Linked DNA regions of Immundisolibacter sp.. The main gene of each other region encodes a partner of the protein of the gene in region 2 in a complex. Links are inferred from orthologs where the notes say so. Each region holds a gene or a part of one and is shown on either strand. Other genes may lie near its edges.

Evidence for each region. The genes of interacting proteins can lie anywhere in the genome.
Region 1: the proteins of tig (region 2) and rpsG are in contact, whole or in part, in a crystal structure (PDB 3GTY), measured with the Thermotoga maritima proteins. The link is inferred for Immundisolibacter sp. from one-to-one orthologs. Residues at the interface, in WP_004081061.1 of Thermotoga maritima: Glu122, Val124, Val129, Leu130, Tyr133, Glu188, Gly259, Ile262, Tyr263, Glu266, Ser270, Glu273, Gln274, Glu277, Arg308, Gln311, Ile312, Ser315, Tyr316, Glu325, Arg329, Arg336, Leu363, Phe366, Trp367, Arg373, Leu377, Arg381, Leu384, Glu387; in WP_004081843.1 of Thermotoga maritima: Lys34, Lys52, Lys55, Glu59, Arg62, Gln63, Glu66, Asn67, Lys69, Val71, Arg95, Ala109, Lys110, Lys111, Gly112, Arg113, Pro114, Glu117, Glu121, Ile124, Ala125, Tyr127, Asn128, Asn129, Thr130, Gly131, Lys135, Asp139, Arg142, Met143.

The regions. Positions count from the first base shown.
Region 1 is NZ_JACIZD010000001.1:735,083-739,142, reverse strand. Bases 1,177-4,060 are described here. They hold rpsG (30S ribosomal protein S7), read right to left. Parts: upstream 2,912-4,060; coding sequence 2,441-2,911; downstream 1,177-2,440. Other genes in these bases: rpoC (DNA-directed RNA polymerase subunit beta'), read right to left, coding at 3,639-4,060; rpsL (30S ribosomal protein S12), read right to left, coding at 2,977-3,351; fusA (elongation factor G), read right to left, coding at 1,177-2,400. In the rest of the region: tuf (elongation factor Tu), read right to left, coding at 1-276; more of fusA, read right to left, coding at 316-1,176.
Region 2 is NZ_JACIZD010000001.1:50,712-56,015, reverse strand. The notes cover bases 2,353-5,304. They hold tig (trigger factor), read right to left. Parts: upstream 4,495-5,304; coding sequence 3,211-4,494; downstream 2,353-3,210. Other genes in these bases: queA (tRNA preQ1(34) S-adenosylmethionine ribosyltransferase-isomerase QueA), read left to right, coding at 4,902-5,304; clpP (ATP-dependent Clp endopeptidase proteolytic subunit ClpP), read right to left, coding at 2,543-3,166; clpX (ATP-dependent Clp protease ATP-binding subunit ClpX), read right to left, coding at 2,353-2,401. Also shown: lon (endopeptidase La), read right to left, coding at 1-999; more of clpX, read right to left, coding at 1,124-2,352. UniProt on the Bacillus subtilis protein: Involved in protein export. Acts as a chaperone by maintaining the newly synthesized protein in an open conformation. Functions as a peptidyl-prolyl cis-trans isomerase.

The DNA of each region.
Region 1 (4,060 bases), 680 kb from region 2 along the record:
CATGTTCTTCACATAGTCGGCGTGACCGGGGCAGTCGACGTGCGCGTAGTGGCGGGTCGGGGACTCGTACTCGACGTGCGCGGTCGCAATGGTGATGCCGCGCGCCCGCTCTTCCGGCGCGTTGTCGATCTGGTCGTAGGCCTTGAATTCCCCGCCAAAACGCTCCGCGCCGATCTTGGTCAGCGCCGCCGTCAGCGTCGTCTTACCGTGATCCACGTGACCGATCGTGCCCACGTTCACGTGCGGCTTGGTTCGCTCAAATTTGGCCTTGGACATGACTCACACCCTTCGCTTGACTGACCCGTCCGACGGACGTTACTGGTTGATGACCTTCTGGGCGACGCTGCTGGGCGCCTCCAGATACTTGCTGAATTCCATCGAGTAGGTGGCGCGGCCCTGGGTGGCCGAGCGCAGGTCGGTGGCGTAACCGAACATCTCGGCCAGCGGCACCTCGCAGCGGATGACCTTGCCGGACGGCGAGTCATCCATGCCCTGGATGACGCCGCGACGTCGGTTCAGATCACCGACCACATCGCCCATGTAGTCTTCCGGGGTCACCACCTCGACCTTCATGATCGGCTCGAGCAGGACCGGGCTGGCCTTGCGCGCGCCTTCCTTGAAGGCCATGGAGCCGGCAATCTTGAACGCCATTTCGTTCGAGTCGACGTCATGGTAGGAGCCGTCGAACAGCGTCACCTTGACGTCGACCACCGGGTAACCGGCGATGATGCCGTTGCCCAGCGCTTCCTGAACGCCCTTGTCCACGGCCGGGATATATTCGCGGGGCACGACGCCGCCGACGATGCCGTTGTGGAACTGGTAGCCCTCGCCCGGCTCGCGCGGCTCGATGCGCAGCCAGACGTGGCCGAACTGACCACGGCCACCGGTCTGGCGCACGAAGCGGCCTTCCTGCTCGACCGACTTGCGGATGGTTTCGCGGTAGGCCACCTGCGGCGCGCCGACGTTGGCTTCGACCTTGAACTCACGGCGCATGCGGTCGACGATGATCTCAAGATGCAGCTCGCCCATGCCGGAAATGATGGTCTGGCCGGATTCCTCGTCGGTGCGCACACGAAACGACGGGTCTTCCTGCGCCAGCTTCTGCAGCGCGATGCCCATCTTTTCCTGGTCGCTCTTGGTCTTGGGCTCCACCGCCACCGAAATCACCGGCTCCGGGAACTCCATGCGCTCGAGCGTGATGATCGACTTCTCGCTGCACAGTGTGTCGCCGGTGGTGACGTCCTTCAGACCCACCGCCGCGGCGATGTCGCCGGCGCGCACTTCCTTGATTTCCTCGCGGGTATTGGCGTGCATCTGCAGGATGCGACCGACCCGTTCGCGCTTGCCCTTGACCGGGTTGTAGACGCTGTCGCCGGAACTGAGCACGCCGGAATAGACGCGGAAGAAGGTCAGCGTACCGACGAAGGGATCGGTCGCAATCTTGAACGCGAGCGCCGAGAACGGGGCCTCGTCGGTGGCCGGACGCGTGTCTTCCTGCTCGCGCTCGTCAAGACCGCGCACCGGCGGCTTGTCGGCCGGCGAGGGCAGCAGCTCGACGACGGCGTCGAGCATCGCCTGCACGCCCTTGTTCTTGAACGCCGAACCGCACAGCATGGGCACGATTTCGCTGCGCAGGACACGCTGACGCAGGCCGCGCTTGATGTCGTCAACCGACAGCTCGCCACCCTCGAGGTACTGCTCCATGAGCGCCTCGTCGGCCTCTGCAGCCGCCTCGATCATCTTCTCGCGCCACTTCGCGCAATCCGCCTGCATGGCTTCGGGAATGTCGCGCGGCTCGTAGCTCATGCCCTGGGTGGCATCGTCCCAGTAGATGGCGCGCATGCCGATCAGGTCGACCACGCCCTCGAAATTCTCTTCCGCGCCGATCGGCAGCTGGATCGGCACCGGATTGGCGCCCAGGCGGGTGCGAACCTGCTCGACCACGCGCAGGAAATTGGCGCCGGAGCGATCCATCTTGTTGACGAAGGCCAAGCGCGGCACGCCGTACTTGTTGGCCTGGCGCCATACGGTCTCGGACTGCGGCTCCACGCCACCGACCGAACAGAACACGGCCACCGCGGCATCCAGCACGCGCAGCGAACGCTCGACCTCGATCGTGAAGTCGACGTGACCGGGCGTGTCGATGATGTTGATGCGGTGCTGCGGGAACTGCTTGTCCATGCCCTGCCAGAAGCAGGTGGTGGCCGCGGACGTGATGGTGATGCCCCGCTCCTGCTCCTGCTCCATCCAGTCCATGGTGGCGGCGCCGTCGTGGACTTCGCCCATTTTGTGCGACACACCGGTGTAGAACAGGATGCGTTCCGTGGTGGTCGTCTTGCCGGCATCAATGTGGGCCATGATGCCGATGTTGCGATAACGCTCGATCGGGGTGGTACGCACGACTGTTTACTCGGTCGAATCCGGATTCAGAAACCGCTGCTTACCAGCGGTAATGGGAGAAGGCCTTGTTGGCCTCCGCCATGCGGTGGGTGTCTTCGCGCTTTTTCACGGCCGCGCCGCGGTTCTCGGACGCGTCGCCGATTTCACCGGCCAGGCGCAGCGCCATGGATTTCTCGCCACGCTTGCGGGCGGCATCGATCAGCCAGCGCATGGCCAGCGCCTGCTGACGGGACGGGCGCACCTCGGTCGGCACCTGGTAGTTGGCGCCACCGACACGACGGGACTTGACCTCGACCAGCGGCCCGATATTGGTCAGCGCCTGGCGGACCTTTTCCACCGGATCGGACGCCGATTTCTCCGTCAGGCGATCCAGGGCACCGTACACGATGGCCTCGGCGACCGACTTCTTGCCGTCATGCATGATCACGTTAATCAGCTTGGCCAACACCTTGTCGCCGAACTTGGGGTCCGGAAGGATGTCGCGCTTGGCGGGTACTCGTCGTCTCGACATGGCAGATCTCTAAAGAAATCGGGAAAAGTCGCCCGGCGGGTGAACGCCGGGGCGCCTGGAATCGATCAGCTCTTGGGCCGCTTGGCACCGTACTTGGAGCGACCCTGGCGACGATCCTTGACACCCGTGGTGTCGAGCGTGCCGCGCACTGTGTGGTAGCGCACGCCGGGCAAGTCCTTGACGCGACCGCCGCGAATCAGCACCACCGAGTGCTCCTGCAGGTTATGGCCTTCGCCACCGATATAGGTGGTGACCTCAAAGCCATTGGTCAGGCGCACGCGCGCCACCTTGCGCAGGGCCGAGTTCGGCTTCTTGGGCGTGGTGGTGTAGACACGCGTGCACACGCCACGCTTCTGCGGACAGGCTTCGAGCGCCGGAACCGGCGACTTCTTTCGCGGCTGCACGCGCGGCTTGCGGACCAGCTGGTTGATCGTCGCCATGGAAAATTCCTGGTCACAAATAAATAGACAGGCCGGGGCAACGGGGCCCCGACCTGTCAGGGGAGCGGAATTCTAGGGATCGGCGGGGTCACTGTCAACCCAAAAAGCGCGCCGTTCCGGTCTTCAACAGACGCATTCGGCGCAATCGCAGCCGATCACAATTCAAATGCCATCAACCGAACCCGGCAAGCACCCGCCAGGGCGCAACATCCTGGCCATACGGGCCTTCACCGGGTTCGTACGCGGGCTGGCCCGCCCCGGCAGGGGCGGGCCAGCAGAAGGCAACGTTAAGGCGCCGTGGCCTGCTGCTCGGAAGCTTGATCAGCGTCGCCGGCCGCCGTCCCAGTACCTTCGGTCTGGTTCCACAGCTCGGCGAACTGCTCAAGCTCGCTGTGACCGCGACGGCGGCGCTCCTCGTGATAGGCGAAGCCGGTACCGGCCGGAATCAGGCGCCCGACGATGACGTTCTCCTTCAGGCCGCGCAGCTCGTCCCGCTTGCCGCTGACGGCAGCCTCGGTGAGCACGCGCGTGGTTTCCTGGAACGAAGCGGCCGAGATGAACGACTCGGTCGCCAGGGACGCCTTGGTGATGCCCAGCAGCACCGGCTCGTAACGCGCCGGCTGCTTGCCCTTGGACACCAGGTCGGCGTTGGCCTCGGCCACCGCACCGCGTTCAGCCTGCTCACCCTTGAGGAACTTCGAGTCGCCCG
Region 2 (5,304 bases):
GCCGTAGTGGTCCCGCTCCAGCACCTGCTGGGCCTGGTCCAGATCCCGCCGCACGCGGCTGCGCGTGCGCCACGGCAGCTGTACGATCCAGTCCAGATAATTGCGCACCACCGTGGCTTCGGCCGCCATCGGCGACATCATGCGCAGCTTTGCCAGTTCACTGCGCGCCTTGGCCAGTACCGCCTTGGGCGGCCCGGCAGCCTCGATGCGCCGTTCCAGTTCGTCCAGGTCGTTGCCACCGTCTTCGAGCTCACCCAGTTCCTTCTGGATGGCGCGCATCTGTTCGTTCAGGTAGTACTCGCGCTGGCTTTTCTCCATCTGGCGCTTGACCCGGCCGCGCATGCGCTTCTCGACCTGCAGCAGGTCGATCTCGGTCTCCAGCAGATGCAGCAGATGTTCGAGGCGCGGCACGACGTCGACGATTTCCAGCAGTTCCTGCTTCTTGGGCAGGCGCACCGGCAGGTGGGCGGCGATGGTGTCGGCCAGGCGCGAGGAGTCGCTGATCTCGGCCAGTGCCGTCAGCGCCTCGGGCGGAATCTTCTTGCTGCCACGCACGTACTGCTCGAACTGTTCCAGCACGCTGCGCTGCAGGACCGTGTCTTCCTTGGGGTCGACCTCGGCTGCCTGCGGGATGGCCAGCTTGGCCATGAAACAGCCGTCGCGCTGTGACCACTCGGTGACGCTGGCCCGGCTGATGCCCTCGACCAGCACCTTTACCGTACCGTCCGGCAGCTTGAGCATCTGCAGCACGTGCGCCACGGTACCGGCGGTGTAGATGTCGTCCGCTTTCGGATCGTCCATGCCGGCGTCTTTCTGCGCGGCCAGGAAAATCCGCTTGTCGTGGGCGTCGCTCAGTTCAAGCGCAGTGATCGATTTTTCCCGCCCGACGAACAGCGGGATCACCATGTGCGGGAATACCACCACGTCACGCAGCGGCAGCACCGGCAGCGTCAGGGAATCGGAATCAGCGTCGGAGCGCTTGTGCTTACGGTCGGTCACCCGGGGTAGGCCTCGGCAGTGGGGAAGGGCAGCGCGGCGGCCGCCATGCGCAACAGATGGAGGCGGCGCCGGTCGAACTCAAGCCCCGACCGGGCGGCTTGCCGGACCGGGCGGGGTGGCGCTTTCAGTCGCCGGCAGCGCTTTGCTGCAACGGCGCGTCTTCGTAGATCAGCAGCGGTTTGCCTTCGGCGCCGAAGATGTTGTCGTCGAAGACGACCTTTTTCAGGTTTCGCATCGACGGCAGCTCGAACATGATGTCGAGCAAGGCATGCTCCAGGATCGAGCGCAGGCCGCGGGCGCCGGTCTTGCGTTCCATGGCCTTGTCGGCGATGGCGTCCAGCGCCTCGGGCCGGAATTCCAGTTCCACGCCTTCCATGCGAAACAGCTTCTGGTACTGCTTGACCAGGGCGTTCTTCGGCTCGGTCAGGATGCGGATCAGCGACTCGCGGTTCAGTTCGCTCAGCGTCGCCACGACCGGCAGGCGGCCGACGAACTCCGGAATCAGGCCGAAACGGATCAGATCGTGCGGTTCGACCTTGGCCAGCAGGCGGCTGGTGTCCTTGTTCTCGGCATCGCTCTTGATGTCGGCCGAGAAGCCGATGCCGCCTTTCTCCATGCGCTGCTGGACGATTTTCTCCAGGCCATTGAAGGCGCCGCCGCAGATGAACAGGATGTTGCGCGTGTCCACCTGCAGGAATTCCTGCTGCGGGTGCTTGCGCCCGCCCTGCGGCGGCACCGAGGCGATGGTGCCCTCGATCAGCTTCAGCAGCGCCTGCTGCACGCCCTCGCCGGACACGTCGCGGGTGATGGACGGATTGTCGGATTTGCGCGAAATCTTGTCGATTTCGTCGATGTAGACAATGCCGGTCTGCGCCCGCTCGGCGTCGTAGTCGCACTTCTGCAGCAGCTTCTGGATGATGTTCTCGACATCCTCGCCGACGTAACCGGCTTCCGTCAGCGTGGTGGCGTCGGCGATGGTGAACGGCACGTTCAGGATGCGCGCCAGGGTCTCGGCCAGCAGGGTCTTGCCCGAGCCGGTCGGCCCGACCAGCAGGATGTTGCTCTTGCTCAGCTCGACTTCGTCCTTCTGCTGGCCGGCGTCGAGGCGCTTGTAATGGTTGTAGACGGCGACGGACAGGATCTTCTTGGCCTGCTCCTGGCCGATGACGTAATCGTCCAGGTGCTTGCACAACTCGCGCGGGGTCGGCAGGCGCTTGCGCCGCTCGTCGGCGGCCTTCTCACCCACCTCGTCGCGGATGATGTCGTTGCACAGCTCGACGCACTCGTCGCAGACGAATACCGACGGGCCAGCGATGAGCTTGCGCACCTCGTGCTGGCTCTTGCCGCAGAACGAGCAGTACAGGAGCTTCTCGCCGTCGCTGCTGCGTTTGTCGTCGCTCATAACCTCATCCTGCAAGTCACTGCTTCGGCGTCCGGGCCGGCCGTCGAAAGCCGGTGGTGCGCCCCGTTTCAGAATCCCTCGTCAGCAAATTTATACCGCCAACGGCACCTGCAAGAAACCTTTCGTCGGTCCGTCCAGCGCTCACACCCGCTTGTCGATGACCTTGTCGACCAGGTTGTACTCGACCGCTTCCTTCGCCGACAGGAAGTTGTCGCGGTCAGTGTCCTGGCGAATCTGGTCGATCGTGCGGCCGGTGTGCCCGGCCAGGATATCGTTCAGCAGATCGCGAATCTTGAGCATCTCGCGGGCGTGGATCTCGATATCCGAGGCCTGGCCGCGAAAGCCGCCCAGCGGCTGATGGATCATCACCCGCGAGTTGGGCAAAGCAAATCGCTTGCCAGGCGCGCCGGCCGCCAGCAGCACGGCACCCATGCTGGCCGCCTGCCCGATGCACAGCGTCGATACCGCCGGCTTGATGAACTGCATGGTGTCGTAGATGGCCAGGCCGGCCGTGACCGAGCCGCCCGGCGAATTGATATAGAAATGGATGTCCTTGTCCGGGTTCTCGGACTCCAGGAACAGCAGCTGCGCCACCACCAGATTGGCGATGTGGTCCTCGACCGGGCCGACCAGGAACACCACCCGCTCCTTGAGCAGGCGCGAGAAGATGTCGTAGGCGCGCTCGCCGCGGGCGGTTTGCTCCACCACCATCGGCACGAGGCCCTGGGCAACGGGGCCGGGCAGGCTGTGGAACGGGTCGGTCATGAAGGCAATGCTCCGTGGTGTAAGGGTGCTGCGTGCGTTCGGCTTCAGGTGGCGACGGTGTCGTCGAAGGACAAGACCTCTTCGGTGACCTGCACCTTTGACAGCACCCAGTCGACCAGTTGCTCTTCGAGCGCCATGTTTTCGATTTCCTGCAGGCGCTCCGGCTGGCTGTAGTACCAGTTGATCACCATGTCCTTGTCGTCGAAGCCGGCGGCCATGCGCTCGATTTCGGCGCGCACACGAGCCGGGTCGGTCTTGATGCCTTCGCGCCGGGTAATTTCAGCAAGCAACAGGCCAAGTTTGACCCGTCGTTCGGCTTCAGCCTCGTAGGGCGCCATGTCCGCATGCGGATCGACGGCCGGATTGCGCTGCTGGGCCAGGTGGGCGAGGCTGTGCGCCTCCTCGTGCACCAGGCGGCGCGGCAGGTCGAACTGGTGTTGCTGCTCCAGCAACTGCATGACGGCCGCCTTGCGGCGCCGGCGCAGCGCGGTCGTCAGCTCCTGGTCGAGCCGCTCGCGCAGCCGCGCCCGCAGCGCATCCAGGTCGCCATCCTCGATGCCGAAGGCCTGCACGAACTCGACGTTCATTTCCGGCAGCGCGATTTCCTGCACGGCCTTGACGGTGACCGCGAACTGGGCATCCTTGCCGGCCAGGGTGTCGCGCGGGTAGTCGGCCGGGAAGGTGACCTTGACGGTCCGCTCCTCACCGGCGCTGGCGCCTAGCAACTGGTCCTCGAAATCGCCGATCAGGGTGCCGCTGCCCAGAACGATCGGCACGTCCTGCGCGGTGCCGCCTTCGAAGGCCTCGCCGTCGATGGTGCCGACGAAGTCGATCATGACGCGGTCGTCACGGGCGGCCGGACGGGCGACTTCGGGCCACTCGGCGCGCTGGCGGCGCATGCGGTCGAGCATTTTCTCGACGTCGGCATCGGTCACGGTGGCGGTGGGCAGGCTCAGCGTCACGCCGCTCAGGTCCGCCAGGGTGATGTCCGGAAATACCTCGAAACTGGCCGAGAAGCGCAGCGCCTCGCCGCCATCGGCGGGTTCGGCGCGGATGTCCGGGTTGCCGGCCGGGCGCAACTGGTGCTCGCCCAGGCCTTCGATGAACTTGCCCTGCAGCAGCTCGCCCACCACCTCGTCGCGCAGGCGCGCCTCGTGCTGGCGGCGCACCACCGACAGCGGCGCCTTGCCGGGGCGAAAGCCGTTCACGCGCACCTGGCGCGCCAGCTGGTTCAGGCGCGCGGCGACCTGTTGCTCGATCTCGTCCGCGGGCAGGGTCAACGTCAGGCGACGCTGCAGGGCGCCGGTGCTTTCCAGGGAAGTGGTCATTACGGATTCGGGAGGTTGAGTAAATGGGAGGCAATGGTGCGAAAGGAGAGACTCGAACTCTCACGGGTTGCCCCGCTGGTACCTAAAACCAGTGCGTCTACCAGTTCCGCCACTTTCGCAAGGCAAATCGTCGTTTTTTCAGCGCGGCAGTATACCGAAGGCGCCCGGGGCTGTCGGACGGTCCGCGCTGGCCTCGGCCTGCTGCAGTCGGCGCTCGAGCGGGTGATGCCGGCGGATTTTCTGGTGCCGGGAGAGAGAATCGAACTCTCACGAGGTTACCCCCACCAGATTTTGAGTCTGGCGCGTCTACCGGTTTCGCCATCCCGGCCGGGAGGGGCGCCTAGTATGGGCATCCGGCGGGCCGGACTCAAGCCGCCGGTGTGCCCTCTGCTACCATCCGCGGCCCCATGCGGCGCCAGGACTTCACATACGCATTGCCCGAGGCGCTGATCGCCCAGCAGCCGCTGCCCGAGCGCAGCGCCAGTCGCCTGCTGCACCTGCCGGCCGGATCGGCCGTTCGCGACCTTGCCTTCACCGACCTGCCATCCCTGCTGCGCGCCGGTGACCTGCTGCTGCTGAACGATACGCGCGTGATTCGCGCCCGGCTGCGCGGCCGGCGGGCCAGCGGCGGGCGTATCGAGGCATTGATCGAGCGCCTGGCGGGCGATCGGGAAGCCCTTGTTCAGCTGCGCGGCGGCAAGTCGCTGGCGGCCGGCGCGCGCCTCGAGTTTTTTGGCGGCGGGCAGCGGGTGATGGCCAGCGTCGGTGATCGCGAGGGCGAGTTCTGGCGCCTGCATTTCGATCTGCCGC